2 regions of the Pseudomonas sp. TMW 2.1634 genome follow, and region 2 is predicted to be linked to the other one. Evidence: riboswitches for the same ligand, from Rfam matches in the RefSeq annotation. Region 2 holds a riboswitch; the other holds the start of a gene.
What was found. A riboswitch is a leader RNA that binds a small molecule or an ion and turns the genes downstream of it on or off. The one in region 2 is predicted to bind manganese.

Region 1: another riboswitch for manganese. It lies ahead of BFC21_RS22655 (TMEM165/GDT1 family protein); the one in region 2 lies ahead of mntP (manganese efflux pump MntP).

The regions. Positions count from the first base shown of each region.
Region 1 is NZ_CP016849.1:4,761,795-4,777,818, reverse strand. It holds gene BFC21_RS22710 (GlxA family transcriptional regulator) at 1-548, shown strand, start outside; gene BFC21_RS22705 (asparaginase) at 687-1,709, shown strand; gene zapE (cell division protein ZapE) at 1,757-2,851, opposite strand; gene BFC21_RS22695 (tryptophan--tRNA ligase) at 2,943-4,298, opposite strand; gene BFC21_RS22690 (alpha/beta hydrolase) at 4,323-4,958, opposite strand; gene BFC21_RS22685 (YhcB family protein) at 5,098-5,532, shown strand; gene BFC21_RS22680 (OmpA family protein) at 5,746-6,468, opposite strand; gene BFC21_RS22675 (DUF1302 domain-containing protein) at 6,624-8,381, opposite strand; gene BFC21_RS22670 (LysE family translocator) at 8,622-9,251, opposite strand; gene BFC21_RS22665 (2-hydroxyacid dehydrogenase) at 9,332-10,297, shown strand; gene BFC21_RS22660 (class I SAM-dependent methyltransferase) at 10,328-11,326, shown strand; yybP-ykoY riboswitch at 11,377-11,496, shown strand; gene BFC21_RS22655 (TMEM165/GDT1 family protein) at 11,588-12,172, shown strand; gene BFC21_RS22650 (M48 family metallopeptidase) at 12,278-13,096, opposite strand; gene BFC21_RS22645 (SOS response-associated peptidase) at 13,131-13,757, opposite strand; gene BFC21_RS22640 (putative signal transducing protein) at 13,809-14,069, opposite strand; gene BFC21_RS22635 (CPXCG motif-containing cysteine-rich protein) at 14,082-14,264, opposite strand; gene BFC21_RS22630 (1-acyl-sn-glycerol-3-phosphate acyltransferase) at 14,370-15,536, shown strand; gene BFC21_RS22620 (hypothetical protein) at 15,715-15,921, shown strand; gene BFC21_RS22615 (YajG family lipoprotein) at 15,982-16,024, opposite strand, start outside.
Region 2 is NZ_CP016849.1:784,036-800,059, forward strand. It holds gene nikA (nickel ABC transporter substrate-binding protein) at 1-1,438, opposite strand, end outside; gene nikR (nickel-responsive transcriptional regulator NikR) at 1,529-1,936, shown strand; gene BFC21_RS03675 (MFS transporter) at 1,992-3,212, opposite strand; gene BFC21_RS03680 (sugar transporter) at 3,460-4,644, shown strand; gene mntP (manganese efflux pump MntP) at 4,686-5,255, opposite strand; yybP-ykoY riboswitch at 5,262-5,432, opposite strand; gene BFC21_RS03715 (hypothetical protein) at 6,751-7,188, opposite strand; gene BFC21_RS03720 (TauD/TfdA family dioxygenase) at 7,454-8,350, shown strand; gene BFC21_RS03725 (ABC transporter substrate-binding protein) at 8,376-9,395, shown strand; gene BFC21_RS03730 (ABC transporter ATP-binding protein) at 9,401-10,261, shown strand; gene BFC21_RS03735 (ABC transporter permease) at 10,280-11,146, shown strand; gene BFC21_RS03740 (TetR/AcrR family transcriptional regulator) at 11,430-12,050, opposite strand; gene BFC21_RS03745 (endonuclease/exonuclease/phosphatase family protein) at 12,101-13,189, opposite strand; gene BFC21_RS03750 (NupC/NupG family nucleoside CNT transporter) at 13,267-14,526, opposite strand; gene cdd (cytidine deaminase) at 14,568-14,984, opposite strand; gene BFC21_RS03760 (bifunctional UDP-sugar hydrolase/5'-nucleotidase) at 14,981-16,024, opposite strand, start outside.

The DNA.
Region 1 (16,024 bases), 1.5 Mb from region 2:
ACCTCAACCAGGACAAGCACCTCACCGACGCCGACAACCTCTACTGCGCCGGCGGGCCGACCTCGGCCTGCGACCTCTATATCTACATGATCGAGCGTTTTTGCGGCGCCACCATCGCCCAGGCCGTGGCCCGCGACATCCTTTACGAAGTGCAGCGCAACTACACCCCGGGGCGCATCGGCTTTGGCGGCCAGAAGCTGCACCAGGACGTGATCATCCTGCAAATCCAGCACTGGCTCGAAGAGCACTTCGCCGACAAGTTCCGCTTCGAAGACGTCGCCCGCGATCACGGCATGAGCATCCGCAACTTTATGCGCCGCTTTCAGCTGGCCACCGGCGACAAACCCCTGCACTACCTGCAGCGCCTGCGCATAGAAACCGCCAAGGGCCTGCTCTCGGCCACCCGCAAAAGCATCAAGACCATCAGCTACGACGTGGGCTATGACGACGCCAGCTTCTTCGCGCGACTGTTTCGCCAACATACCGAGCTGTCGCCAAACCAGTATCGTCAACAGTTCCTGCACGCCGGTGTAAATCAAGTCGCTTAAAAACTAAGCGATGGACTACACACCAAGCAGAACAGTCTGATTTCTCCGCCCGCCCGAAAAGCCTCTGATAAAAAACGCCCTCAACAGGGGGCACCCACAAGAAGAGGCTTTACCGGCCCTGCGGCGGAGGTAAACAGCATGGCGCACACACTCAACCACCACACCCTGCCCACACTCTCCATCGGCGCCTTGGGGGGCACCGTGAGCATGCGTGCAACACAATCCGGCACGGGGGCCACCCCAGCGCTCACTGGCGAAGCGCTGCTTGAGGACATTTCGCAACTGCATGAGGGGCTGGAGGTGCGTGTCGACACCCTGTGCCTGATACCGAGCGCATCCCTGGACTTCAACCTGATGCTTGAAGTGCTGATCTGGGCCCAGGAGCAAGTGAAGCTGGGGGTGCAAGGCATCGTCATTACCCAAGGCACCGACACCCTGGAAGAAACCGCGTTTTTCCTTGATCTGCTGTGGAATGCCGATGTGCCACTGGTGTTGACCGGGGCCATGCGCCCCAGCGACCGCCCCAGTGCCGACGGCCCCGCCAACCTGCTCGATGCCGCCAGGGTGGCTATGGATACACAAAGCCGCAAGCGCGGCGTTCTGGTGGTCATGAACGACCAGATTCACCAGGCCCTGCATGTGCGTAAAACCTCATCGATGGCTCTGGAAGCCTTCAGCTCCCCCCTGTTCGGCCCCGTGGGGCTGATGATCGAAAACCGGGTCTGCTATCTGCGAAAAACTGGCGCACGCACCGTTCTGCCCATGCCCCGCTCCATTCATCACCGGGTGGCCCTGCTGCCCACCACCCTGGCAGCCGACACGGTGTTGCTGGAGCACATACTGGCCTTGGGATATGACGCGCTGGTGGTCAGCGCTTTCGGCGGCGGCCATGTCAGTGTCGACTGGGTGGACCTGATCGACCAGATCACCACCGAAATTCCGGTGCTGGTGGCAAGCCGCACAGGCTCAGGCCCAACCGCCGAAGCGTGCTACGGGTTTATCGGCAGCGAGATGGACCTGATCGACCGCGGCGCGGTGATGTGCGGGTTTCTGTGCCCGTACAAGGCGCGCATCCTGATATGGCTATTGATCGGCGCAGGCATGGGCCGCGAAGTCGCCAAACATGTACAGCGCCTGGGGTTCAAGGCTGCCGAAGCCTAGAAGCGAGCGCGCAAAAAAAAAGCCTGCAATGCAGGCCTGTTTCTCGACTAGGGTTTGTGCGCCCGCGTCAGGTATTCGTGAGACTGCATTTCCAGCAAGCGGCTGAGGGTGCGCTGGAACTCAAAGTTCAGGCGCCCGCCCTTGTACAGGTCTTTAAGCTCAACTTCGGCCGAGATGATCAGCTTGACGTTGCGGTCGTAAAACTCATCGACCATGTTGATAAAGCGCCGGGCGATATCGTCCGTTTTCACTTCCATTTGCTCGACACCGCTGAGAATCACAGCGTTGAAGATCTTGCCAAGCTCGATGTAGTCGTTCTGGCTGCGCGGGCCGTCGCACAACTCGCGGAACTCGAACCAGGCCACATCATCACAGGTGCGCAAGGCGCGGATGGTGCGGTTTTCGATGATCAGATCATCGTTTTCGATCGCCCTGTTGGAGTTATGCGTCAGCGCCTTGAAGCTCTCACGCAGGCTCTTCTCGGACTCTTCGTTGAGCGGGAAGTGAAACAGTTCGGCCTGCTCGAGGTGACGCAAGCGATAGTCGACGCCGCTGTCGACGTTGACGATTTCAGTGTTCTGCTTGATCAGGGCAATGGCGGGCAAGAAGCGCGCACGCTGCAGGCCGTCCTTGTACAGACCGTCCGGCACGATGTTCGACGTGGCCACCAGGGTGACGCCGTTTTTAAACAGCTCTTCCATCAGGGTGCCGAGAATCATGGCGTCGGTAATGTCCGACACAAAGAATTCGTCAAAGCAGATCACCCGCGCCTCATCGGAGAAGCGCTTGGCGATGATGGTCAGCGGGTTCTTTTCGCCATTGAGGGTGCGCATTTCTTCGTGCACGCGCTTCATGAAGCGGTGGAAGTGGGTACGCACCTTTTCCTTGAACGGCAGGGCGTCAAAGAATGTATCGACCAGATAAGTCTTGCCACGGCCTACGCCGCCCCAGAAGTAGAGGCCCTTGACCGGGGTCAGCTCCTTTTTGCCGAACAGCTTGCCAAACAGGCCGGGCTTGCTCTGCGAGGAAGCGACCAGGTCGTCATACAGACGCTGCAAATGGCGCACAGCGTTTTCCTGCGCGGCATCATGGAAGAAGTCCGGGCGTTTCAGATCTGCTTGATATCGTTCTAGAGGCGTCATAATTCGTTAGCAAGGCAACAAAAACGGGCCGACACTGTAGCGACGACCCTTGGGAATGGCAATCAAACCTGAGACGAAACGTCGCAGTTTCTCAGTCTTGCGCTGGCACCAGGGCCAGGCGCAAGGCTTCGATCGCCGCATCACGCGCCGCACTGTCGGCAAAAGCCGGGCTGTCGGCCACACAGGCGTCGCCCAGCCAGACGCTGAAGCTCAGCGCGTCGCTGCGTACATCCAGCGGCTCACCGGCTTGCAGCTGCTTGGTCACCTGCCCCGCCGTCTTGCCATCGGCAAAACTGCGCGACAACAGCAATTGCTCGCCATCGGCTGCCAGCAGGCGGAAACGGAAACTGCCGTCTTCGTCACGGAAGCTGACAAAACGCGGGCCCTTGACGGCTTTTTTCTTGCCGGAGGCGGCGGTTTGCGCGGCACTGACAAACGAACGCAGGCCAACCGCTTCGCGCAACTGGGTAAGGAAAGGTGCCGCGATTTTGCGAGCTTTTTGCGCGCCGGCCAGCAGGATGTCTTCCATATCGTCAGGACGCGACATCAGGTCGTGGTAACGCTCGCGGGACTCGCCCAGCTCGGCATCCAGCAACTTGAACAGACGCTCCTTGGCTTCGCCCCAGCCCAGGCCCTGCAACAGTTCGCTGCGGAACTCGGCCGCCTGCACGGGTGTCGAGAACGCCTGATACAGGGTGAACAGGTGCGCGTTGTCCGGGTCTTTGGCTTCGCCCGGCGCACGGGAGTCGGTGACGATGCGCGAGATCGCGCTTTTCATGTCCTTGGCGCTGCTGAACAACGGGATGGTGTTGTCATAGCTCTTGGACATCTTGCGACCGTCCAGGCCCGGCAAGGTGGCCACGCTTTCTTCGATCAGCGCTTCGGGCATGGCGAAAAACTCTTTGCCATTGCCGAACAGGTGGTTGAAGCGCTGGCCAATGTCGCGGGCCATTTCAACGTGCTGGATCTGGTCACGACCCACCGGCACCTTGTTGGCGTTGAACATCAGGATGTCCGCGGCCATCAGTACCGGGTAGCTGTACAGGCCCATGGTGATACCTGCATCCGGGTCTTCGCCGTTTTCCAAGTTCTTGTCCACCGAAGCCTTGTAGGCATGGGCGCGGTTAAGCAGGCCCTTGGCTGCCACGCAGGTCAGCAGCCAGGTCAGTTCGGGGATTTCCGGGATATCGGACTGGCGGTAGAAGGTCACACGCTCCACATCCAGGCCGGCGGCCAGCCAGGTCGCGGCGATTTCCTGACGCGAGCGCTGAATGCGCAGCGGGTCATCGCACTTGATCAGGGCATGGTAGTCGGCCAGGAAGTAGAACGAATCGGCATTGGGGTCGCGGCTGGCCACGATCGCAGGGCGGATGGCCCCGGCGTAGTTGCCCAGGTGCGGCGTACCGGTGGTGGTGATGCCGGTGAGGATACGAGTACGAGAGGTCATGGGTAATCGCTTATCAGGCTGCAATCAATTCGAAAGGCGTGGCGCTACCAACTCTTTGAGCTCGGGCAGCTTGCCGTGAAAAAAGTGTCCGCATTCTGCCACTTTCAGCAGCTCATGGGGGCGCGACAGCTCGTTTGACCAGTTATAGACCAGCTGCGGATCGATCACTTCGTCGGTTTCGGGCTGGATAACGGTGATCGGGCAGTTGTGGGGCAAGGTGTCTTCGTCACGCAGGCGCATCACTGCCGGTGCCACCATAAACAGCCGCGCCAGCTGCTCGCCTTCAGCTTCGAGCCGGCCACCCAGGCTGGCAGCAACAAAACCGCCGAACGAAAAACCGAGCAGGGTGATCGGCAAGTCCGGGTGTTTAGCCCGCAACCAGCGAGCGGCGGCCAACGCATCGTCCACTTCACCGCTGCCCATGTCGTGGCTGCCTTCACTGGCGCCGGTGCCACGGTAATTAAATCGCAAGGTAACCAGGCCAGCATCACGGGCAGTGCGCTGCAGGGTCGAAACCACTTTATTCATCATGGTGCCGCCCTGTACCGGATTGGGGTGGCACAGCAGCGCAAGGCCCTTGGGCTCAGCAGAATCAAGGTAGAGGGCTTCAAGCTGGCCGACCGGGCCAGCAATTACTACGGGGGTTTCGCGGGTAAGCAAGAGGGAACTCCGTGACCTCAGATGGGGTCGACTCGTCTAGCTGATAGATTCTGTCTGACATATTTGCGAGTGCATCGCGGTATACAGCGCAGGTCCGAGCCGTTAACGTAAAGCAAAGCCGTTTATAGAGGAAGGACTCGTGGAACACTCGCTCTTGATTTGGTTGTTGCCGACTCTCGCCCTGGTTGCCGGTGTCGCCATTGGTTTTCTGGTTGCTCGTCTGCTGCCCAATGCCGTGCCTAACCGCACGCAGCGTCAGCTGGACGACATCCAGGAACGTTTTGACAGTTACCAAAGTGAAGTGGTTACCCACTTCAACACCACCGCCAACCTGGTGAAGAAACTCACTCAGAGCTATCAGGACGTGCAAGAACACCTCGCCGAGGGCGCCAACCGTTTGGCCCTGGACGAGCAGACTCGCCAACGCCTGCTGGCTGCCCTGCACCCGGATGTGCCACAACCGCATCGCGAGCGCATCACCCCGCCGCACAGCACCGAGCCGCCTTTGGACTACGCACCAAAAAGCCCCAACGGCCCGGGCATGCTCGATGAGCATTACGGCCTGAAGAAGTAAAAGTTGCACACAACAAAAAGCCCCGCGATCTGCAAGGATCGCGGGGCTTTTTGTTGTGTGTCTTGCGCCCCCGTAGCAGCTGCCGCAGGCTGCGATCGACGACAAAGTCGTCGCAAGATCAGCCGTCACCGTGTATCAGGCAAACCCCGCACCCAGGGTTTGCGACTGCTGCGCAGCCGGACGCAGCCTTCGGCAGCTGCTACGAGGTACTGATCAAGGGTACTGCTGCACCTGACCCGGCTGCTGATACTGCATGCCCGGGATTGGCGCCAGGGTCACCTGCACGCGACGGTTCTGTGCGCGGCCATCTGCGGTGGCGTTGCTGGCAATCGGATCAGCCGGGCCCATGCCTTTGACCGACAGGTACTGGCCGCTGACACCTTGAGACGTCAGGTAGGTCGCTACGCTTTGCGCACGCTGCTGCGAGAGCTGCATGTTGTAGTTGTAGTTACCGGTGCTGTCGGTGTAACCCACGATCTGGATCAGGTTCTGGTTGTTGAATTGCTTGAGCGAGTTGGCCAGGTTGTTCAGCGGCTGATAGAAACTTGGCGCAATGTTGGCCGAGCTGGTTGCAAACGTGATGTTGCCCGGCATCACCAGGGTGATGTTGTCGCCCTGGCGCTGAACTTCAACGCCCGTGTTGGCCATGCTCGCACGCAGGGCTGCTTCCTGCTTGTCGGCGTAATAGCCATAACCCGCAGCCCCCAGGCCCGCCACAGCGGCGCCGATCAACGCGCCCTTGCCACGGTTGTTATGGTCGATCGCAGCACCCGCCACAGCACCGGCCAGAGCCCCCAGGCCACCGTAGGTGGCGGTCTTGCTCAAGCCCGTGCCGGAAGATGCCTGGCCCTGGTTGTCATACGGGTTGGGCGTAGCGCAGCCGGCCAGCAAGGCAACCGCACTTGCAGCAACAATCAAACGACGCGAAATGAACATGGTGAAGCTCCTGATCAATCTTTCTGGGGGCAAAGGCCATAGGCATTAGACCTTTATAGGCGTTGGAACACGACCAACGGTAAAAATTCCTTTGATCGAAAACATTTGCACTGAATCAACAATAGTCGCCCGATCGCCTGCCCACAAATCCCGATTCAGAACTTCACCCCCGCCGTCAGCGCCATGAAATCGCGATCACTGAGGGTGTTGTAGCGACCGCCAAAGAAGTTGGTGTATGACAGGCTGGCGGTGTAAGTGTTTTGGTACTCACCGTCCAGGCCCAGGCTGATGGCCTTGCGGCCTTCCTCGAAGCTGGCGTCAGGCCCCGGCGAGTAGCCGCTGACGTCATGGGACCACCCCAGGCTGGGCTTGAGGTTCACCCCGGGCAGCACGCTGTTGTATTGCCACACCGCCCGGCCACGGTAGCCCCAGGAAGTGGCCGTGGTGAAGCCGTCAGTGCCTGCGGAGCCAAACACCGGGTCACGCCCGTAGCGCAGCCCGGACGGGCTATCCAGGCCAGCCACATGTGTCACCCCCACTTCGCCGGTGACCGTCAGGCGATCGGCCCCCATCGCGTTATCGAACACATGACTCAGGGAGGTCTGCAACTGTGTGACTTCCTTGCGCCGATAACCCTGCACATCCGCGCCAGGCGTCACGGTCAGTGGCGATGCATCGGCAAGGCCGGGCAGCAACGTGACATTGGCGTACAACAGGTCGTTGCTGTTGAGTTGCACCGGGGCATTGGGCCGGTAGCTCAATTCACCTTTCCAGGCCGTGCCTGTGGATAACGTGGTGGCAAAACTCACACCGTACAGGCGGATATCTTCGGGGTACTCGACGTAATAGCTGGAATTACCGGCCACGATCATCGGCGCCAGCCCGCCCGCGCCCGCCGCTGCGTTGTAGGCCGATTGCGCTGCAGCGCCGGCGCTGAGGATCGGGTCGCGGCTGTGGTAATTCATGAAATAGGCGCCGAACTCGGTGTCCAGCGGCTCGAACATATAGTGCATGGCCAGGCCAAATTGCCCGCTGTTGCGCGCATTGCGGTTGGCGCCACGGCGCACCAGCACGCCCTCCTCGTTCACCTCTGCACCCGCCGATGTGAGCGCCGCCAGGTCAGCGACATCCAGGGCCGAGCGCTTGCTCATCACCCGGTAGTTGCCGCTGCAGCCGTCGGCAATCACGTCAGACTGGGAGAAAAATGTGCCGCAGTTGTCCGCCTCGGACGGTTCCCAGTCCAGTTGGTAGAAGGCGTCGGCCGAGAGGTTGTCGGTGAGGTTTTGCGACACATAGAACAGATTGACCGGTACCAGGCCGTCTTTGTATTCCGTGCCCGGCCGACGATAGGCCGCGGGGTCGGTGGGGTTGATGGCATTGATGCCACCGCCGATAAACGCACCTTCGCCCCAACTGACCACCTGCTTGCCCAGGCGCACCGCGCCGGGTTGATCGGCAATGGCGTAGTTGTGATACACGAATGCATCGAGCAGTTGCGCGCCGGCCGATTGCGCACTGGCCCGGCGACCACTGTCACTGATGGCCTTGAAGGGGCGGCTGTCGTCCTGCAGCTCGAAGTCGTACCAGTATTTGCCGCGCACATACAGGCCGCTGTCGCCGTACTTCAGCTCCAGGGCGTGCATGCCGGTGAAGATTTTCGAGAAAGTCTCGCCGCGCTTGAAATTGAGACGGCCATCATCGGAAATCTGCGACTGGCCCGTTCCGCCGTTATTGGCGCCGATCAGCTTGCTGTCGGCCCTGGCGGTGGACCAACTGGCGCCAATGGACAACTCGGAATCGATCTGCCCCTCGACCGGGCCGACATTGAAGCTCACGCCCCAGGCGGACGTCGACGCGAGGCTGACTGCCAGCGCCAGCTTGGCGTGGCGCCAGGACCGGTGGACTGAGGACATCGATACTTCTCCGTGGGCACACTGCGATAGGCCCGCAAGGATGAAGCAAATCTGGATTTTGACAAGAACACTCCTACCCTCGTAGCAGCTGCCGAGGAACGAAGGCTGCGTCCGGCGACGCAGTCGTCGTAAAACCTGAGTTCGCTGCCTACCTGTTAAGCCGCAGACAAAGGTTTTACGATCGCTTCGCAATCGGACGCAGCCTTCGTTCCTCGGCAGCTGCTACGGGATATTTGGCGATTAGTGCATCTCGGTAAATGCCAGTTTCACACCCAGCGCCACCAGTACCGCGCCCATCGTGCGGTCAAACCAGTGGCCCATGCGGGCAAAACCGGTACGCACGCGCTGATGGCTGAACAGCATCGCGACCATGCAGAACCACACCCCGGTGGCCACTGCCAGGTACACGCCATAACCGGCCTGAATCGACAGCGGGGTATGCGGGTTGATCACCACGGTAAACAGCGACAGGAAAAACAGCGTCGCCTTGGGGTTCAGCCCGTTGGTCACGAAGCCCGAGGTGAAAGCACCGCGCGCCGTGCGTTCGCCCACCGGCAAGCTGGCCGCCAGCGCTGCAGGGTCGGCCGGCTTGGCCCGCAAGGCCTTGATGCCGATATACAGCAGGTAAGCCGCCGCCAGCCATTTCAGGGCGTTAAACAGCACAATCGATTGCGACACGATAATGCCAATACCCAGCAACGAATAACCGACATGGACGAAAATCGCCGTGCCCACACCAAAGGCGGTAAACATCCCCGCGCGGCGACCGTGAGTGACGCTCTCGCGCACCACCACGGCAAAATCAGGCCCGGGGCTGGCCACCGCCAGCAGGTGAATCAGGGCAACAGTCAAAAATTCTGTCCAGTACATGCGCCGCTCCATTACAAATTGTTTCTTCTGTTAGGCTCGCCACATTACGCCTTCATTTCACAGCACAAAAGGTACAGTTGATGACTAACACTCAGCGCGCCGTATTCCTTGATTACACCTCACTGGACCTGGGCGATCTCGACCTTGAGCCGCTGCGTCGCGCCTTCGGCGACGTGCAACTGTGCGCAGACACCACGCCAGCCAATGTGATCGAGCGTCTGCAAGGCGCCCGTGTGGCCATCAGCAATAAAGTCGTGCTCAACGCCCAAACCCTGGCGGCCTGCCCGGACCTGAAGCTGATTCTGGTGGCGGCCACCGGCACCAACAACGTCGACCTTGAGGCCGCCCGCGCCCGGGGCATCACCGTGGCCAACTGCCAGGGCTACGGCACGCCGTCGGTGGCGCAACACACCCTGGGCCTGCTGCTGGCACTGGCCACGCGCCTGGTGGACTACAACAAGGCCGTGGCCGATGGCCAGTGGCAGCAGTCGAAACAGTTCTGCCTGCTGGATTTTCCGATTGTCGAGTTGGAAGGCAAGACCCTGGGCCTGTTCGGTCACGGCGAGTTGGGCAGCGCGGTGGCGAAACTGGCCGAAGCGTTCGGCATGCGCGTATTGATCGGCCAGATCCCCGGGCGCCCGGCCCGTGCCGGGCGCCTTGCGCTCGACGAACTGCTGCCCCAGGTCGACGCCCTGACCTTTCACTGCCCGCTCACCGAGCACACGCGTAATTTTATCGGCGCCCGCGAACTGGCCCTGCTCAAGCCCGGTGCCTTCGTGGTCAACACCGCACGCGGCGGCATGATTGACGAACAGGCACTGGCCGACGCCCTGCGCAGCGGTCACCTGGGCGGCGCCGCCACCGATGTGCTGAGCGTCGAACCGCCCCGCGACGGCAACCCGCTGCTTGCCGCCGACATTCCGCGCCTGATCATCACCCCGCACAGCGCCTGGGGCAGTCGTGAAGCCCGGCAGCGGATCGTCGGCCAACTGGCGCAAAACGCCGAAGCGTTCTTTAACGGTACAGCGCTGCGGGTCGTCAGTTGATAGACTGCGCCCCTTTTTGAGGAGCAGATTATGGATCCGCGCAGTGAAGTACTGCTTCGTCAGCCTGAATACTTTCAAGGCTCGGTGCTGTTGGTCGGCTTGCCGGCTGACGAGTTGCTGAACGAATTGCCCGATGCCCACGGCTGGTGCTGGCATGCCGGTGACCAGGCCGTGCTCGACGCCCGTTTTGCCGGGCGCGTGCAGTTCGGTGTCGATATCCCTGAGCGGGCGTTCGACACCGCCGTGGTGTTTCTGCCCAAGTCCAAGGAGTTGAGCGACTACGTGCTCAAGGCCGTGGCCGCCCGCCTGCCGGGTGCCGACGTGTTTCTGGTCGGTGAAAAAAAGGGCGGCATCGAAGGCGCCTCCAAGCAACTGATCCCGTTTGGCAAACCGCGCAAGCTCGACAGCGCACGGCACTGCCAGCTGTGGCAAGTGACCGTGGAAAACGCGCCTGCGGCACCGGTGCTGCATGAGCTGGCGCAACATTACGAACTGCCGCTGGCCGAAGGCCCGCTCAAGGTCGTGAGTTTGCCCGGCGTGTTCAGCCACGGCCGCCTGGATCGCGGCAGCGCCCTGCTGCTTGAGCATCTGGACAAGCTGCCCAGCGGCCACGTGCTGGACTTCGGCTGCGGTGCGGGCGTGCTCGGGGCTGCGGTCAAACGTTGCTACCCGCACAACAACGTCACCTTGCTCGACGTGGATGCTTTCGCCACTGCCAGCAGCCGCCTGACCCTGGCCGCCAACGGCCTGGAAGGCGAAGTGATTACCGGCAACGGCATCGACGCCGCGCCGATGGGGCTGAACACGATCCTGAGCAACCCGCCGTTCCATGTCGGGGTACACACCGATTACCACGCCACCGAGAACTTGCTGCAAAAAGCAGCCAAACATCTGAAATCAGGCGGCGAACTGCGGATTGTGGCCAACAGCTTCCTGCGCTACCAGCCGCTGATCGAAGAGCATTTCGGTGCCTGTTCGGTCAAGGCCGAAGGTCAGGGGTTTCGCATCTACAGCGCCAAGCGTCGTTGATACGTTGTAAAAATAAGGGCTTGCCGGATCGGATTTGCCTAGGCAGAATCCGCTCCGTCCTAGGGGAGTAGTCTCCCACGAGCGTCAAGCTCGTCCGGCATACGTCAACATACTTGGTCAACAGACCATGGCGTATGCGACCCAGGTGTCCGCACAGACGGACCGGGGTTTGACAAGACCTATGACACGAACACCTTACCCGGGGCGGGGAGGCTGTACGTGTCATAGCCGTGTCGACCCGCCCCTGGAAACCACCTGATGATGCTCGATTCCCTGCTTGTCCCTACTGCAATCGTTGCCTTGGCCGAAATCGGCGACAAGACACAACTCCTTGCCCTCATTCTGGCCGCACGCTTTCGCAAACCCTGGCCGATCATTGCCGGTATCGTGGTCGCGACCCTGGCCAACCATGCTGCAGCCGGTGCCGTAGGTGCCTGGTTCAGTACCTTCTTCAGCGATGCCATGTTGCACTGGATCCTTGCCGCGAGCTTTACCGCCACCGCGCTGTGGACCCTGGTGCCCGACAAGATGGACGACGACGAAGCCAGCACCGCACGCAAGTACGGGCCGTTCGTGACCACGCTGATCACCTTCTTCATTGCCGAAATCGGGGACAAGACCCAGGTGGCGACCGTCATGCTCGCCGCGCAGTACCCGGACTTGTGGCTGGTGATTATCGGTACCACCCTGGGCATGTTGATTGCCAACGTGCCGGTGGTTTTGGCGGGCAACTTTGCCGCCGACAAACTGCCGTTGACCCTTATCCGCCGCTTGGCTGCCACTGCGTTCGTGGTACTGGCCGTCGTGGCGGTGTACAAGGCAATGCAGATCAGCGGCTGGGTGTAACCCAGACTTTGTGTGGGAGCGGGCTTGCTCGCGATACAGGCACTGCGGTCTTTCAGTTGAACCGCGTAGACGCCATCGCGAGCAAGCCCGCTCCCACAACAAGCGTCACGATTTCGGCGCTTGCTGATACAGCGGCATGACTTTTGGAATGGCCGCTTGCAGCGCCGCGATCCGGCTGCTGGAGGCCGGGTGGGTGCTCATGAATTCCGGCGGTGCATTCTGTGATTGCTGGGCCATTTTCTGCCACAGGGTGATCGCCGCATTCGGGTTGTAACCCGCACGGGCTGCCAGCTCCAGGCCGATCAGGTCCGCTTCGTTTTCATTGCTGCGGCTGTTGGGCAAGGTCAGGCTGTAGTTCACCACCGTGTCAGCCAGCCCCAGGCTGTCCTGCCCCAACCCCAACAAGGCGCCAGCACCCTGCTTGGCGATCTCGATACCGTAGGCCTTGGACATGGATTCACGCCCGTGCTCACGCAAGGCGTGGGCAATTTCATGGCCCATGATCGCGGCAATTTCATCGTCGCTCAGATTGAGCTGTTCGATGATCCCGCTGTAAAAGATGATCTTGCCGCCAGGGCCGCAGTTGGCGTTAAGTTCATCACTCTTGATCAGGTTCACTTCCCAGTTCCATTGCGCGGCATCCGGGCGAAAGGCCGGGGCCTGGGCAATCAACCGGTTGGCAATGGCCTGCAGGCGCTTGGCGTTGGCGCTGGTTTTGTCCAGGGCGCCCTTGGTACTGGCCTCGCTGACCGTCTGCTGGTACGACTGCGCGTACATCTGATCAACCTGCTGGCTCGACAGCATGCTGAACATGTACTGCTTGCGCTCTACGCCCACGGCGCCGCCATTGGTGGTATTCACCGCCTGACAGCCGCCCAGCAACAACCCGGCGCCCACGGCGCACACTACCGCTAACTTACCCATCAAAGCTCTCCATAAAGATGCTGCGCATCGTATCTCAACCCGGCGTCAGGCACTCGGGGGCATTGAGTTTGGGATCATTGACCAGATTGGCCAAAGGCCGTTCGCGCAACGCCATCTGCTGGCTGGCCAGCAGTGCCTGCAGCACATGCAGCGGGGTTTGCGGGTCAAGCCAGGCCTGCTGGCCGGCCTCATCCAGAATCAGCGGGCGGCGCTGGCTGGCGGCAGCCTGGGTGATCACCGCAGTACTGAGCCACACATGCCCGGCCACCGGGTAGGCCTCCCAGATACCGGCAAAAAACAGCGAGGAGCCCTCCCCCGGGGTTAGCCAATAGGGGCGCTTGCGGGTCGTGCCGCGCCACTCGTAAAAGCCGTTGGCCGGGATCAGGCAGCGACGCTCGCGCAAGGCATCGCGAAACATGGGCTGTTCGACCACAGTTTCGGCACGGGCGTGGGCCGGGGTACGCGACAGGTCAGTGAGCCAGGCCGGGGTCAGGCCCCAGCGCGCCCGCGCCAGTTCTCGCTGGCCAGGCTCGGCCCCCGCACGCAGGATCAATACCGAATCATTGGGCGAAATGTTCCACTGGGCCTGCTGATCCGCCGGAAAACCGGGCAAGGCTGCAAACGCAGGGTTCCAGCGAAACAGGGCAAAACGTCCACACATGGGGCAGCACAACTCTTCTTTTATATAGCACTGAAAAAACCGCTGCAGGCGTCAGCAGATCAGTACATCTGCAACGCTGTCGGGCTCATCGCCCGCCACCGGCGTGGCCGCATTGTACGCATCGATCAACGCGCGTGCGCAGCGCGCCTGATCATCGGCTACCGCCAGCCCCAACAACCCCAAGGCCGGCAACTCCCCGGTACCGCCAATCAAATCACGGCCCTGCAGGGTCGCCGCTATGCCTTCACTGGCCAGCATGCCCAGCAACAATTCGGCTTCCATCAGGTTTTCCGGCTCGTAGATGCGTTGCATGGTCTTCACTCACTACTCATTCTCGGTCTGTACATCGAGCATCCATTCATGACCATCGGTCTGAAGATGGAAAAGGATCGGTCGGCAACACACCGGGCAATCTTCAATGTAGCTTTGATCGCCCCCCGAAAGATCCAGTACCGCTTCTGCCGGCTCGCCACAATAGGGGCATTCATAGCGTTCAGTTTCAAGCATCGCGGTCTCCAGAGTGACTTGTGCGTATAATCGCCGGTCTATTAGCAGGGCTATTATTTTTGCCCTGCCCTGCGTACCAACCCTAGTCGTTTCCAACAAGAGAGCATGATGGGCCAATTCGATAGCATCCGACCTTACGACGACGCCGAAGTACCAGCAGTGCTGGCCCGGCTGCTCAGCGACAAGGCGTTTCTGGATATCCTGACCCACTTTCGCTTTCCGCGCCTGGCTGGCGCTTTCGGCTGGCTGTTAAAACCACTTATAGCTCATCGCCTGCGCAAAGAGTTCGCCAGCGTCAATTCGGTTGCGTCCTTGCAGGACAAGGTCGAGGTTTACGTCGACCGCACCATCGAGCATGCCACCGACGGCGTGACCTACACGGGCGTCGAGCAACTGAAGTCTGGCAGCGCCTACCTGTTTCTGGCCAACCACCGCGATATCGTGATGGACCCGGCCTTCGTCAATTACGCCGTGTACCACGCCGGCCTGCCGACGCCGCGCATTGCCATTGGCGACAACCTGCTGCAAAAGCCGTTTGTCAGCGACCTGATGCGCCTGAACAAGAGCTTTATCGTGCACCGCTCGATCACCGGGCGCCGGGAAAAGCTCGCGGCCTATCAACTGTTGTCGGCCTATATCAACCACTCGATCCGTAACGACTGCCAGTCGATCTGGATTGCCCAGGCGGAAGGCCGGGCCAAGGACGGTGATGACCGCACCGACTCGGCGATCCTGAAAATGTTTCATATGAGCCGCAAGGACGAGCCGTTTGCCGAGGTCATCCAGTCGCTGAACCTGACGCCGGTGTCGATCAGCTACGAATACGACCCCTGTGACCAGGCCAAGGCCCGCGAGCTGTACATACGCGCCACCACGGGCACCTACAGCAAGGCCCCGGGCGAAGACGACACCAGCATCGCCAACGGCATTACCGGTTATAAAGGCCGCGTGCATGTGAACTTTGCCGCCCCGGTGACCGAACCTTTCGAGGACAGCAAATTGCTTGCCGCGGAAATGGATCGTCATATTCTCAGCGGCTACCGCCTGTTCCCGGCGCACTACCTGGCGTATGCGCAGTGGGCTGAGGCTGAGGCCGAGCTGCAAGTGCCCACCGCCGCCGAGGTATTCGGTGCCGAAGAGCTGGCCAAGGCCCAACAGGAATGGCAACGCCGCCTGGACGCCTGCCCGGCCGAGCATCGCCCGTATCTGGTGCTGCAGTATGCGATGCCGGTGCGTAACCAGTATCGGATCAAGGCGGGGTTGCCCCTGTAACCCCATCCACCCTTGTGGGAGCGGGCTTGCTCGCGATGGCATCAACACGGTCAAGCAGAACGACCGAGTCGTCAGCATCGCGAGCAAGCCCGCTCCCACAAGGGTAATTTCTGCTGTCACCGTATCGCCATGTAGAGAGGCCACTCTGTGGCCCCTCGACACCGACACGGAGCTTGTCATGTTGCACGCAGAAAACCAGGACCGCCTGTACCTTATCGCCCCCAGCGACGAACAGCAGGCATTGATCGAGGGCTTGGCCTTTAACGTGCAAGACCGCCACTGGCTGGTTTACTGCGCCCTGAGCGGCCACGCCCATGCCGACCTGCCCGAGACCGACCTGCTCACCGGCGTCAGCCGCCTGGAGCTGTACGCCGAAGCGGCCTGAAACCTTCGAACACAAAAAAGCCCGAACTCCACGAGTTCGGGCTTTTTGTTTTGCCTGCGATTACTCGCTGAGCAAACGACCGATGGTCGGGTCCTTGAACACC
Region 2 (16,024 bases):
CGTGCAGGGTAGTGAGAATGTCGCGGTAATCGTCGGCCCGTTTGCCCTCATCGGTTTCGCCCAGTACCTCGGCGATTTTCCGGTCGATGGCGTCCTTCATCGGCAGGCCGCGCTGGGCCATGTAGTCGGCGTGGCCGGCGTAACGCATGGAGCTGACAAACGAGTGCGGGTCATACGGCGCGCCCCAGGTGTCGGCGAAGATCATGCCGAACTTGCCCTCGCGCTGGCGTTGCACCAGGGCACCGTCCTCTTCGGCGCGTAACTTGACCTCGATACCGACCTTGGCCAGTTCGCCCTGAATGATTTCGGCGAGGTTTTTTTGCAGGGCACTGGGGCCCAGGAACACCAGTTCGGTGCTTAGCGGCTGGCCGTCTTTTTCGCGAATGCGTTTGCCTGCAGGGACTTTCCAGCCCGCCGCTTCGAGGGTTTTTTTCGCCTGTTCAGGGTCATAGGGCAGGGCCTTGAGGCCCAGATCGGCATACGGCATGTTGCTGGCGAACAGCGCATCGGCGCGCGGCTCCTGGCCGTGCAGCACCCTGGCGATGATGGTGTCCTTGTCCACGGCCTGGTTGATCGCCTGGCGCACGGCCAGTTCATTGGTCGGTGCCAGAGCGGTGTTCATCGCCACCGTACGGGTGGCCAGCGGTGCGGAAATGGCAGTCTTGAAGCCCGAATCGCGCAGGCGCACAAAGGTGCCGGGGGAGATTTCGCCGTCGGCACCCTGGATCAGGTCAATCTCGCCGGTTTGCAGGGCAATGGCGCGGCTGTCCGGGTCGGAGATGACTTTCACCAGTACCGAACCGTAGCCCGGTTTGGCGCCCCAGTAGTGCGCGTTGCGCTCGAAACGGTCGAACTCGCCACGGCGGGTTTGCGTCAGTACCCAGGGGCCGGTACCCACCGGTACGCCGGGCTTGGCGTCGGGCGCGGCAAAGCGCAGCGGACGCACCTGCGCCAGTTCCATCAGGGTCGGGTAATAAGGGTGTTTGAGGGTGAGCACCAGGGTGTGTTCGTCCGGTGCCTCGACGCTTTGCAGGGTGGCCACCAGTTCCATCCACTGGTGACGCTTGCTGTTGGCCAGCACCGCGTCAAGGTTGGCCTTGGCGGCGCTGGCGTTGAAGGGGCTGCCATCACTGAAGGTCACACCGTCGCGCAGGGTAAAGGTGTAGGTCTTGCCGTCGGGCGACACTTGCCATTGCGTGGCGAGCCAGGGTTCCAGGGTGCCTTGGGCGGTGTAGCGCACCAGGGGTTCATAGACCATCGCCTGGGCATACATCTGGTTGGGCGAGTAGCCACGAGGGTCGAGCGGGCCGGCGTTGGTCGGCCAGGAGTAGGTAAGTGTGGGGGCCGGCTCGGCGGCCCGGGCCGTGGAAATACCTGTGCTCAGGCAGGCGCCAATCATCCACAAGGCCAGCTGTTTTTTAGTCCGTGACTGCTTCACACTGCGTCTCCCTCAATTGATGGCGGTTAGCCTCATCAGATGTCGGGTATGAAGTCTATGTCAAAAGTTCATAACTGCGAGGCCAATCAGATGCAACGGGTCACTATTTCGCTGGACGATGCCTTGTTGGCAGCGATTGATGAGCGGGTAGGCAGCCACGGCTACCAGGGGCGTTCGGAGGCCATACGAGATTTATTGCGCGCCGGGCTGCTGGAGCCGGAGCAGGGCAACCCCACCAGTGCTTGTGTTGCGACCCTGAGTTATGTGTATGAGCATGGCACCCGGGAGCTGTCCAAGCGCCTTAACACGGCGTTTCATGAGCACCATGACCTGACCCTGTCGACGTTGCATGTGCATCTGGACGAGGGCAAGTGCATGGAAGTCTCGGTGCTCAAGGGGTCGGTGGGGGAGGTCACGCAACTCACGCGTCAGGTGATGGCCGAACGCGGAGTGCGACATGGCAGTGCGCAGATTATCCCGTTGGGGGATATTGAGTGAGCCCAGGCCTCTGCGCAGGCGGCGGGCTCGTGTTGAAGGCGTGACGGTATTGCCGTTAAACAGCGCCCGAACCTGACGACACCGGACACGCCCCGGCCAAACCCCGGCTGCGCCGCCACACCAGCCGCCCCAGGGTGATCGCCCAGTTGCCCAGGGCGATCAGCAGTATGATCCACAGCGATGCAGTCATCCCGTAGCTGACAATCACCCGCCCGGCCAGCCACGGAAAACCGAATACCCCGACAAAATACCCCATGCTGAACAGCACCAGTGCCTGTGGTGTGTAGCCAGTGGGCGCTTCGTTGGCGGCCAGCCCGTTGATCACCGAATAGGTCAGGCCATAGCCGACCCCAAGCACCACCGCAGCCAGCAGATAGGTGAGAGCGCTGCTGACGAAAAACATCAGCATCAGCACCGACACCACGATCAGGGCCGTCAGCAGGCACGACATCAGATACGGATCGCGTTTGACGATAAACCCTGCGACCAGCAAGCGGCAGGAGATGGCTGCACTCATAAAACCCAGGAAAAATAAGGAATAATCCAGCTGGTTAAGTGCGGCATACGAGGTCTGGAAGCTCGACAGCCCCCCGAAGATTGCGCCGCCCAGCCCGACCATCACAATGGCAAAGACCGCTTTGGAGCGCAGTACCAGCGCGGCGGCCCGGGGCGTGATCTTGCACACCGTGACCGGCCCCTGACCCTTGATCTTCGGGCCAAGCAACAAGAACAGCAGGCCACCCAGCAAGCTGGCGCCGGCCGCCACCGCAAATGCCGCCGCCAGCGGATAACCCAACCCCTGTGCTACACGACCGAGCAAAGGGCCTGTGCCGATCCCGGTCATCATGCTGCCCGACAGCAAGGCGAAGTACTTGACCCGTTGCATGGGCTCCACCAGCAGGGCCACGACAATTGGCCCCAGGGTGTAAAACACCCCCCAGCCCAACCCCAGCAGCAAACCGAAGGCCAGCACCGCCGCGCCATAGCCTGGCACGCAGGCGAACCCCAGGCAGGCCGCAGCCAGCAGCAGCGCACCGGCGGCGATGGTGCGGGGCGCACCAAAACGGTCAGTCAGGTGCCCGGCAAAAACCACCGCAACAAAGGTACTGAGCATGGCCGCCGAGATGATCGTACCCGCATCCGATTCAGTGCCGCCGTGAGCGCTGAGCTGCATGGCCAATAAAAACGTGATGCCGTAGGCCAGTGACAACAGGTAGCTGGCAAGGCAGAACAGGCCGAAAACGACCTTGGCCTGAGCGGGTTGGGGGGATGACATGGGGTCTTCCTTGAGGTTCGATTATTGTTTTGCGTCGAACCTTAATAACAGACAACCCGGCAGACTCAGGATGCAAACCTTTGAATCCTGAGGTGGGCCTGTTCTAAACAAACCCGTACAGAAAATTGCCTGATGTTCACCACCGGCCCCGCGAGAAGGCTATAAACTACAGACCCATGTGGTTCTGGCTCGAAACCCCCGGTCATGAACCTGTCAGATTACCGATAGCGAGTAGCGCCCCCCTTAAATGACCAACCCCACTTCTACCTCCCAGACCAACTGGCAGCCGGTTATCGCGCTGGCACTGGCCGCGTTTGTGTTCAATACCACCGAGTTCGTGCCAGTGGGGCTGCTCAGCGCCATCGGTGCCAGCTTTGACATGACCACGGCCAAGGTCGGGTTGATGCTCACCATTTATGCGTGGGTGGTGTCGCTGGCTTCCCTGCCGATCATGCTGGTGACGCGCAACGTCGAACGGCGCAAGTTGCTGCTGGTGTTGTTCGGGCTGTTTATCGCCAGCCATGTGTTATCGAGCCTGGCGAACAGCTTTGGCGTCCTGTTGGTTAGCCGCATTGGGGTAGCGTTGTCCCACGCCCTGTTCTGGTCGATTACCGCCTCGCTGGCAGTGCGGCTGGCGCCGGAGGGCAAGCAGGTTCAGGCGCTGGGCCTGCTGGCCACCGGTACTTCGCTGGCGATGGTGATGGGGGTGCCCCTGGGGCGTTTGCTCGGGGAGGCGATGGGCTGGCGTACTACCTTCCTGGTGATTGCCGGTTTGGCGGTGCTGCTGGTGCTATGGCTGGTGCGCACCTTGCCGTTGTTGCCGAGCCAGAATTCGGGCTCGCTCAGAAGCCTGCCGGTGCTGTTCAAACGCCCCGCGCTGGTGGCGGTGTATGTGCTGACTGCGCTGGTCATTACTGCGCAATTCACTGCTTACAGCTATATAGAACCCTTTGTGCAAAACGTGGCGGGCATGAGCGGCAGCACGGTGACCGTGGTCCTGCTGTTGTTCGGCGGTGCAGGGATTATCGGTTCGTTGTGCTTCAGCTGGTTTCACAAGTACGGCCCGCTGGCTTTCCTGCTGACGGCGGTAGGCCTGCTTGCACTGTGCCTGTTGCTGTTGCTGCCGGCCAGTAGCTGGATTGGCACCCTGGGGGCGCTGAGCATTGTCTGGGGGATTGCGATCATGGCATTCGGGCTGGCGATGCAATCCCGGGTGCTGACGCTGGCCCCTGATGCGACCGATGTAGCAATGGCGATGTTTTCCGGTATTTACAATATCGGCATCGGTGGTGGAGCGCTGCTGGGCAGCACGGTGGGCAGCCACCTGGGCTTTGCATGGATCGGTCTGGTGGGGGGCACGCTGGCAGGGCTGGCCCTGGCGTGGTTTGCCTGGACCATGCAGCGGCTCAACCGCAGCGGTTCGCCGGATTGAATAAAACGGGGGGCTGGCGCAGGGCCAGACCCCCGGCCGTATCATGCAGCGTTCAGGTGCTCATACAGGATCGTGGCCCCCACGATCATCAGCACCACCCCTCCGACAATCTCGGCGCGCTTGCCGACCAGGCTACCCAGCGCGCGACCCAGCATGGTGCCGATGACCACCATGGTCATGGTCGCCAGGCCGATGGCGGCTGCGGCGACGAAGATATTGACGTCGACAAAGGCCAGACCGACGCCTACCGCCAGTGCGTCGATGCTGGTCGCCACGGCGGTGACCACGAGAATCCAGAACGAGTGTTGCGAGGGTTTGTCCTCGGGTTCGTCTCCATCAGGTTTTACCCCGTTGTAGATCATGTACAGGCCCAGGCCCAGCAGCAGGGTGAAGGCGATCCAGTGGTCCCATTGGGTAACGTAACTGCTGGCTGCCTGGCCGATGGCCCAGCCGATCACGGGGGTGATGGCTTCGATCACACCGAAGATCAGGCCGGTGCGCAGGGCTTCGCTGAAACGGGGTTTGTGCAGGCTTGAGCCTTTGCCGATGGCGGCGGCAAAAGCGTCGGTGGACATGGCGAATGCCAGGAGAATCAGGGCAATTGGGTTCAATTCAGTCATCCAGCCGGGCTTGAGACAACGACATAGCACTGCGCGCCCGACTTCAGCACAGGTATGACGTTGGTCTCGCAAATCCAGATGGATGCTGTGGCCACGGCAGGTTGCCGAGAATGTTGACCAGAGCGCCGCCACTTGCATGACGGCCAGCTACTCCCCAAAGAGGGGCTGAGGATAACAGCAAAATGTGCAGGAAGGGTGAAAGGGTAAATTTTGTGTTGGGTTGTTCGTTTGTAAGGTTGCGCAAAAACGCTAGCCGCTGAAGCCCACCATGAGGCCCCAAAGGGTGAGCGCACCCCATCGCTGGTGGGAGCTGGCTTGCCTGCGACGCAGACAACACGGTCTGGCAGGTACACCGCAGCGATACCATCGCGGGCAAGCCCGCTCCCACAATGATCCTGCAAGCCGTGAATTCTGCTGGCCTTGCATAACCTGTGGGAGCTGGCTTGCCTGCGATGCAGGCGGCGCGGTCTGTCAGGTACACCGCAGCGATATCATCGCGAGCAAGCCCGCTCCCACAATGATCCTGCAAGCCGTGAATTCTGCTGGCCATGCATAACCTGTGGGAGCTGGCTTGCCTGCGATGCAGACAACACGGTCTGGCAGGTACACCGCAGCGCTGCTATCGCGGGCAAGCCCGCTCCCACAAGGGATTCTGGCAAGCCGCGAATTCTGCTGGCCATGCATCACCTGTGGGAGCTGGCTTGCCTGCGATGCAGACAACACGGTCTGGCAGGTACACCGCAGCGATACCATCGCGGGCAAGCCCGCTCCCACAAGGGATTCTGGCAAGCCTCGAATTCTGCTGGCCTTGCATAACCTGTGGGAGCTGGCTTGCCTGCGATGCAGGCGACGCGGTCTGGCAGGTACACCGCAGCGATATCATCGCGAGCAAGCCCGCTCCCACAATGATCCTGCAAGCCGTGAATTCTGCTGGCCATGCATAACCTGTGGGAGCTGGTTTGCCTGCGATGCAGACAACACGGTCTGGCAGGTACACCGCAGCGATACCATCGCGGGCAAGCCCGCTCCCACAATGATCCTGCAAGCCGTGAACTCTGCAGGCCTTGCATAACCTGTGGGAGCTGGCTTGCCTGCGATGCAAGCGACGCGGTCTGTCAGGTATTGCGCGGCGATGCCATCGCGGGCAAGCCCGCTCCCACAGTGATCCTGCAAGCCGTGAATTCTGCTGGCCATGCAAAACCTGTGGGAGCTGGCTTGCCTGCGATGCTGGCGACGCGGTCTGGCCAGAACACCACAGCGATACCATCGCGAGCAAGCCCGCTCCCACAATGATCCTGCAAGCCGTGAATTCTGCTGGCCATGCATAATCTGTGGGAGCTGGCTTGCCTGCGATGCAGACAACACGGTCTGGCAGGTACACCGCAGCGATACCATCGCGGGCAAGCCCGCAACCACAAGAGTTTGGCGTTGCTTTGTAGCCACTCGATTGTAATACCGGATCTCTTCCGGGATTACCTGTCACCCTTCATGCCGACGTGCTGACCATAGATCCCGAGCTGCCGCTGCCCTGGGCCGTCAATGCTTGCAGCAAGGCGGCCGTCGCCGCCTGCAACGCTGCTGCCGTCGCCGTCACTTGGGCCTGTGCTCCGGCTACGGCTGCAGCCTTGCTGGCCTCGTTCTGGTCACTGGCCTGAATACTCTGCAGCGCCTGCATCTGCTGCTGCAGCTGCTTTTGCAACTGCGCGATCTGCTTTTTAATCTGCTTGACCGTGTCCGAGCTGTCGTCATCCGTGTCAGCCGGCGGCGCTGCATTGGCGTCTCGCGCTGCCCGCGGCTTGACCTGTTCGGTGGCCGTCGCGCCAGCATCACTTACGGCAGTACTGTCCGTCGTCTTGCTGGCCGTGGCGGCGGGCGTGCTCTGAATGTTCAGGCTCGATGCCAGGGGATTGATGCTGCCAACCATGTCGATGCGTCCTTTAGACTCGTTGTCTTACAGGCCATCGGCAGGTTGCGCTGGCTCTTTAATGGCGCGGCGGAAAAAAGCCGGGCAAGCGCTCATATGCTTATGCAATAAAAGTATTTAAATTTAATTTCTTATATCTATAAAGTCATACCCCTGCGTACAGGTCGACCAATCGACGCGCCGCACGAAATGAACCAGCACGGAGCCTCCGTGAGTTTCTGATCGATCAGCGCGCCATTGGGCGTGCCCTGCGTGGGAGTGATTTATGTCTGCACCGTCTGCCTCTGCGATTGCCCTGAGCATCGCCCCTCAAGCCTTCGACATCCGCCCGTTCAACGGCGCCGTGGGAGCCGAGATCATCGGTCTGGATCTGGCGCTGCCGGTCAGTGACCAGGACTTTGCGCGTATCCATCGCGCTCATCTGGAACATCATGTGGTGGTCTTTCGCGACCAGCACATTACCCCGCAGCAGCAGATCGACTTCAGCCGCCGCTTCGGCATCTTGCAGATCCATGTGCTCAAGCAGTTTCTACTGACGGGTCACCCGGAAATTCTTATCGTCTCCAACATCATTGAGAACGGTCAGTCCATCGGCCTGGGCGATGCGGGTAAATTCTGGCACTCGGACCTGTCTTATAAAGAACTGCCAAGCCTGGGCTCGATGCTGCATGCCCAGGAACTGCCCGCCGAGGGCGGCGATACCCTGTTTGCCGATATGCACAAAGCGTGGGATGGCTTGCCGCACACCTTGCGCAAGGCGGTTGAAGGGCGCTCGGCCGCGCATTCGTATACGGCCCGTTACAGCGAAACAAAATTCGAAGGCAACTGGCGCCCGACCCTGACCCCGGAGCAACTGGCGCAGGTCAACGAGGTGGTACACCCGGTGGTGCGTACCCACCCGGAAAACGGCCGCAAGGCGCTGTTTGTCAGTGAGGGCTTTACCACTCGCATCATCGGCCTGCCCGAAGACGAGAGCCGCCAGTTACTGGCCGAGCTTTACGCCCACAGCGTGCTGGAGCAGAACATCTATCGCCATCAGTGGCAGCCCCATGACCTGGTGTTCTGGGACAACCGCTCGCTGATTCATCTGGCCGCCGGATGCCCAGCCCATCTGCGCCGCAAGCTCTATCGCACCACCATCCAGGGCAACGCGCCTTACTGATTGACTCATTTCAAGGAGCATTGCCATGCCCGCATCGTTCAAAACCGTGGCCGCAAGTCTGGGCCTGAGTATCAGCCTGCTTGCCGGCAGCCTTGTGGCGCCGAATGTCGCCCGGGCCGAAGGTGAAATCCGGATTGCCGAGCAGTTCGGCATTGTTTACCTGTTGCTCAACGTGGTGCGCGATCAGAACCTGATTGAAAAACACGGCAAGGAGGAGGGCATCGATATCAAGGTCGACTGGACCCAGTTGTCCGGCGGTGCTGCAGTCAATGATGCCTTGTTGTCCGGTTCCATCGATATTGCCGGCGCCGGGGTTGGCCCCCTGCTGACCATCTGGGACCGCACCCACGGCAAGCAGAACGTCAAGGCCGTGGCCTCGCTCGGCAACTTTCCGTACTACCTGCTGAGCAATAACCCGCAGGTCAAGACCATCGCCGACTTCACCGAAAAAGACCGTATCGCGGTACCGGCCGTGGGCGTTTCAGTGCAGTCGCGCTTTCTGCAATACGCGGCTGCCAAACAGTGGGGCGACAAGGACTTCAACCGCCTGGACAAATACACCATCGCCGTCCCGCATCCGGATGCCACCGCTGCCCTGATCGCCGGTGGCACGGAGCTGAGCGGGCATTTTTCCAACCCGCCGTTCCAGGATCAGGCGCTGAAAAACCCCAACGTGCATGTGGTGCTCAACACCTACGACTTGCTCGGCCCCAACTCGCCAACGGTGCTGTTTGCCACCGAGAAATTCCGCAACGACAACCCGAAAACCTACAAGGCTTTTGTCGAGGCCCTGGCTGAAGCCGCCGAGTTTGCCCAGAACGACAAGGGCGCCGCCGCGGACACTTATATCCGCGTGACCAAGGCCAATATCGACCGCGCCGAGCTGCTGAAAATCATCGACAACCCGCAGTACGAGTTCAGTGTGACGCCGAAAAACACCTACCCGCTGGCCGAATTCTTGTACCGCGTGGGGGCAATCAAAAACAAACCTGATTCCTGGAAGGATTACTTCTTCCAGGACGCAAAACCGCTGCAGGGGAGCTGATAATCATGAATGCCTGCGTGCAAGGCCACACGGCCAGCCACTTGAGCGCAACAGGGCCAGCCCTGTTGTCGGTCGACCAGGTCAGTCTTGAGTACCGCACGCCCCAGCGTGTGGTGCGGGCGACTCATCAGGTCAGTTTTGAAATCGATCCGGCCGACCGCTTTATCCTGCTGGGTCCTTCGGGGTGCGGCAAGTCGACTTTACTCAAGGCCGTGGCCGGTTTTCATGCTCCCTGCGAAGGGCAGATCCGTCTGCAAGGCCAGTCTGTGACGGCGCCGGGGCCGGACCGCATGGTGGTGTTCCAGGAGTTCGACCAGCTGCCGCCCTGGAAAACCGTCAAGCAAAACGTGATGTTCCCGCTACTGGCGTCGAAAACCCTGCCACGGCGCGAGGCCGAGGAACGGGCCCTGCATTATCTGGACAAGGTCGGCCTGGCCGCGTTTGCCGATGCTTACCCGCACACCTTGTCCGGTGGCATGAAGGCCCGCGTGGCCATTGCCCGGGCCCTGGCCATGCAGCCGAAAATCCTGTTGATGGACGAACCCTTTGCCGCCCTCGATGCCCTGACCCGGCGCAAGATGCAGGAAGAACTGCTGCTGCTCTGGGAGGAGGTGCGCTTTACCTTGCTGTTTGTCACTCACTCCATCGAAGAGGCGCTGGTGGTCGGCAACCGTATCCTGCTGCTGTCGCCGCATCCGGGGCGCGTGCGGGCCGAGATCAACAGCCATCAATACAACCTGCACAGCCTTGGCGGTGCGCAATTTCAGCACACGGCGCAGCGCATTCATCGCTTGCTGTTCGATGAGCCTGACGCCGGCAGCGGCGAACAACCGTTGAACTTCGCCGATATCCGTATCGCTTATTGAGCCGTGGAGGATTGCCCGATGAGCCAATCATCATCTGTACGCCAGGAATATGAAGTGGTCCTGGAGCCTTTGCTGAGCGTGCCGCTTGAGCGTGAACTGCCCTTGGGCCAGCGCCTGTGGCAGCAGGGCTGGTTGCGCAAGAGCCTGATCCTGATCGTGCTGGCAGTGCTGTGGGAGCTGGTGGCCCGCTACCAGAACAACGACTTGCTGCTGCCAACGTTTCTGCAAACCGCCAGTGCGCTGTATGACGGCCTGATCAGCGGTGAATTGCTGAGCAAGGTGGGGATTTCCCTGGTGGTGCTGCTCAAGGGCTACCTGATCGGCATCGTGCTGGCATTTGCCCTGACGACGCTGGCGGTTTCCACCCAGCTGGGCCGTGATCTGCTGAGTACCTTGACCTCGATGTTCAACCCGCTGCCGGCCATTGCCCTGTTGCCGCTGGCACTGTTGTGGTTCGGCCTGGGGCAGAACAGCCTGATCTTCGTGCTGGTGCATTCGGTGCTCTGGGCCCTGGCGCTGAACACCTATGCGGGATTTCTCGGGGTATCGGAAACCCTGCGTATGGCCGGGCGCAATTACGGGTTGAAGGGGATTCGCTTTGTGCTGTTTATCCTTGTTCCGGCGGCGCTGCCCTCGATACTGGCGGGCCTGAAAATCGGCTGGGCCTTTGCCTGGCGCACGCTGATCGCAGCCGAACTGGTATTTGGTGCCACCAGCGGCAAGGGTGGCCTGGGCTGGTACATTTTCCAGAACCGCAACGAGCTGTACACCGACAAGGTATTTGCCGGTCTGGCGGTGGTGATCCTGATCGGCCTGCTGGTGGAGAACCTGGTGTTCGATACCCTGGAGCGGGTCACGGTCAAGCGTTGGGGCATGCAGCGCTGACCACCAAAACCGGACCTTTGTAGTTTGTAGTCGCTGACGAGCCGTGCGAGGCTGCGAGCGGCTGCGGCTGCGGCTACCGAATTCACACCCGGATTACGCTTGCACCTGTAGCAGTTGACGAGTAGTACGAGGCTGCGTCCGGCTGCGCAGCAGTCGTAAAACCAGACGCATGCGGTGTGCCAGTTGGGCCCGACACCCGGGCTTCACGGCCGCTACGCAGCCGGACGCAGCCTCGCTCCGCGAGTCAGCTGCTACAAAGAACCTTTGACCGCCAGCAGAGTGTTTACAGGCTCAGCCCCACACCGCGCAGTATCACGGCGGTAATGGTCTGTGTCGCCTGATGAAACTGCTGGTCGGACAGCGGCTGATGGCCGTTGAGGGCGCAGACCTGATAGTCAAAGTCGGCATAGTGCTGGGTCGAAGCCCAGATCATGTACAGCAGCGCCGAGGGCTCGACCGGGTTGATACGCTTGTCGTCCACCCACTGGCGTATTTTCAGCTCCATGAGTTTGGCGCCCTTGGCCATGTGCTCGTCGAGCATGTCCTGGAACAGCGGCGCACCGCGCATGATTTCGTTGGCCCACAGTTTGGAACCGTGGGGGCGGGTGCGTGAATGGTTCATCTTTTCCATGATGTAGCTGGTGAGTACCACCCGCGGGTCGTCGAAATTCTCGAAACACGCGCCTTCCAGTTCCCAGGTGTCCAGCAGGTTGACCAATACTTCGCGGTACAGCTCGTCCTTGGTGGAAAAGTAATAATGCAGGTTGGAGCGCGGCAACTGCGCCTGCTGGGCGATATCGGCCATCTTGGTTCCGGCATAGCCCTGCTCGGCGAACACCTTCTCGGCCGCCAGCAGGATTTTCTCTATGTTCTTGCGGCGGATCTTTACTTTGGGGTTGGTCATCGGGTTCCAGACTTAAGGCGATGAGGTGCGAGGCAGACAGTGAGCATAGATCAATTGCCGCTGCGAAATATCTCGGCATACAACGGCCAGTGGTCTGAAACGCCTTCGCTGTGACGACCGCCATCAAAGCGCGCCGGCGAGCCCCAGCGGTTGACCTGGTACGGGCTCTGATGGACCAGGCGAATGCTCTGCGGGTCGACCTGCCAGCCGTTGAAACCGCTGGCGCGGGTCATTTGCGGCGGGAACAGAAGCATGTCAAAAAACGACCACTCGCGTTTGCTGTGGTAGTAGTAACTGCCCTTGCAACCCTGGCAGCCGATGAACTGGGAGACCGCCCAGGTGCTGGCCAGGTCTTTGGCGATATAGCCGTGCTGTTGTTCTTCGCCGGCATTGATATTGAAATCGCCGCCGACTATGGGCAGTACATCGGCGGGCAGCTCGCGCTTGAGTTGGGCCAGGTAGGCCACGGCCTGCTGGCGCAGGTAGCCCGGGGCGCCGCCGGAGGGCAGGTGCAGGGAAAAAATCGCCGCCTTCTGACCGTCGGGCAACAGCAGGCGTACTTCGAGAATGCCCCGGGTTTTGCTGACCCGCGCCGGGTCGTCATTGCCCAGCGCCTGGTAAGGCACAGTGTGCAGGCGGGCACTGTCCCATTGCGCCAGGCGGCTGAGCACGGCGGTGTCGATACCGCGTTCGTCCTGGCCCTCGATCAGTACGCGGGTCTGGTAGCCGGACTGTTCAAGGCGCGCGTTGAGCTGTTCGATCACCGCGATGTTCTCGACTTCATTGAGCATCAGGATGTCCGGGCCGCGGCCCTGGTCGATCTGTTTGATCACTGCGCTCAGGCGCTTGAGCTTTTCATCGAGCAAGGCCTGGGTCCAGTCGTTTTCTTCACATTCCTTGCGCCACGCCCGGACTTGGATTTTTGCGCAGCTGGCCAGGTACTCCGGGTGGGCGCGTTTCACGCTCAGGGGCAGGTAGGCAAAGTCTTCCTTGCCGGCATCGTGCTCGGTGTCGAAGAGGTTTTCGACGTTCCAGGTCATCAGCGAGACGCGTGCGGCCTGAGGTTCGGTGTGGTGGGTGCAGGCGCTCAAAAACAGGGCGCCAAGGGCGATCAACAGCGGGTTACGCAAAATAATCATAGGTGCTTATCCGGGATACCGTTTTTTTGATGGTGGGAGCCAGCCTGTGCTGTGAGTGGCTCAAGACGGGATTGGGTTCACAGGGAAATAAACACCCCTGCCAACGCAGCACTCATCAGGTTGGACAGGGTGCCGGCGATCACGGCGCGCAGGCCCAGGCGGGCGATATCCTGACGCCGGGAGGGCGCCATGACGCCCAGGCTGCCGAGCAGGATGCCGATCGACGACAGGTTGGCAAAACCGCACAGGGCAAAAGTGACGATCACCTGGGTGGGCCCCGACAGCACCTGGATGCCTTTGGCGGCGGCTTGTACCGGGTCAAGATAGGCCGCGAAATCGACGTAGGCGACGAACTCGTTGAGCACCAGTTTTTCGCCGATAAAACTGCCTGCCACCATCGCTTCACTCCACGGCACACCGAGGACAAAAGCCAGCGGCGCGAACACATGCCCCAGGATCAGTTGCAGGCTCAGGTGGGCAAAGCCGAACCAGTTGCCCACCCAGCCCAGGATGCCGTTAAGCAGGGCAATCAGGGCAATAAAGGCCAGCAGCATTGCGCCCACATTGAGGGCCAGTTGCAGGCCGTTACTGACCCCCAGTGCGGCGGCGTCGATGACATTGGCCGGTTTGTCGTCGGGGTAGATTTCGATATCGCTGAAGCTGTCGCGCGGTACAGCGGTTTGCGGCTCCATCAGCTTGGCCATCAGCAAGCCGCCGGGGGCGGCCATAAAGCTGGCGGCAATCAGGTATTTAAGCTCCACGCCGAGGCTGGCGTAGCCGATCAGCACCGAACCTGCGACCGAAGCCATGCCGCCGACCATCACCGCGAACAGTTCCGAGCGGGTCATGCCCTCCAGAAACGGGCGCACCACAATGGGCGCTTCAGACTGGCTGACAAATATGTTCGCCGTGGCGGACATCGACTCGGTACGGCTGGTGCCCAGTACCCGCTGCAACCCGCCGCCGATCACGCGGATCACCACACCCATGACGCCCAGGTAGTAAAGGATGGCGATAAAGCTGCTGAAGAACACAATCAACGGCAGCACCTTGATCGCAAATACAAAACCCTGGCTGCCAAACACTTCGCTCATCTGGCTGCCTGCCAATGGCCCGAACACAAAACTGATGCCTTCGTTGCCATAATCTTGCAGCAGGGCTACTGAATCGCTGATAGCCGTCAGGGTTGCCTGGCCCCACGGCACATAGAGGGCGAAGGCCCCCAGGCCTGCCTGCAATGCGAATGCCCCGGCTACGGTCTGCAACTTGATCGCCCGGCGGTTACTGGACAACAGCACCGCCAGTGCAATCAAAACCACCACTCCAATAAAGCTCATTGAGCATATTCCCGTCTGTTGCGCATCAAGGTCGCAGCGGTTCAGAAACCGAAGGCACCGGGCAGCAATTGCTCGACCGTCCAGTCGCGGGCGGCCGTCGCATCGTGGCCGACGCAATACACCGGGCAGCCAGCGCTCATCAGTTCATGCATGACCTGGCGGCAGGCGCCGCACGGGGCGATCAGCGCCACTTTGGGGGCATACACCAGCATCGCCTTGAAGCTGGCAGGGGCATGGCCCTGGGCGATGGCGCTGAACAGGGCGCTGCGTTCGGCGCAGTTGGTCAGGCCATAGGAGGCGTTTTCGACATTGCAGCCACGGATGATGTGCTCATCAAGGGTCAGCAATGCCGCACCCACCGGGAAGTCCGAATGCGGGCACCAGGCCGCGCGTGCGGCGGCGATCGCTTCGGGCAACAGGCGTTCGAACTGCGCCTGTGCTTCAGGGCTGCGGTTCATGGGCCGTTGCTCGCGGTGGTGTCAGCCAGGGCCTGGCCAACTTTTTCAATCCGTTGTTGCGCCGCGTCTGTTCCGGCAGGCTGGCCGGTATGGTCGCGGGCTTGCAGGTAATCGACCAGTGCCTGCAGATCGTTGAGGCCGGTATCTACCCGCTGGCTGGCCTGGTTGAGGACGGTGAAGTTGTCGCCACCACCGGCCATAAACGAGTTGACCGTGACCCGGTAGCGCTGCTCGGGCAACACCGGTTTGCCATTGACTTTCAGGCTGTCGGCCAGAATTCGCTGGCCCTGGGGCTTGCTGGCATCCCAGCGATAGGTGAGGGAGGCCGATGGTTGCAAGGGGTAAAAGCCAAAACCGTTGTTCTGCCATTGCTGTTCCAGCAGTTGCTTGAGCTGGGTGCCGCTGAGGGTAAGGATGTTCAGGGTGTTGTTGAACGGTTGCACGGAGGCTACCTGGCCATAGGTCAGGTGTTGCTGGCCGGGTTCGAGTATCAGGTCGGTGCGGATCCCGCCCAGGTTGGTCAATGCCACGTCTGCGCCCAGGGCACGGGTGGCGTGCAGTTGCGCGTCGGCAATCAGGTCACCCATCGCCGACTCGCCGGCGTCGTTGAGGGTGCGGGTGATTTCACGGTTGGCAATGCGCGCGACCGGTTTGTTCAGGTGTGCGTTGCTGCGCGCTTCGATATCGGCCTGCAATGCGGCAATTTCCGCCAGCGGCGGGTAGCGGGCGGGGTCGACCACGATGTTGTGTGCCTTGGCATCGAGCAGTTGGTGGTTGACCGGGTCCACGGTGAGGGTGATATGGGTCAGCAGGCGGCCGAACGAGCTGCCCTGGGTGATCAGCTTGTCGCCCAGGCGGCACAGGTAGCCCTGGTGGGTGTGGGCGGTGACCACTACTTTGATTTGCGGGTCCAGACGCCTGGCCACGTCGACGATATCGCCCTTGAGCTGGCTGCAATCCTGCTGGTCGAAGCGTTCGGCGGTTTCACCGCCCTGATGGATCACCGCGACCACGGCATCCACCCCTTGTTTGCGCAGTTC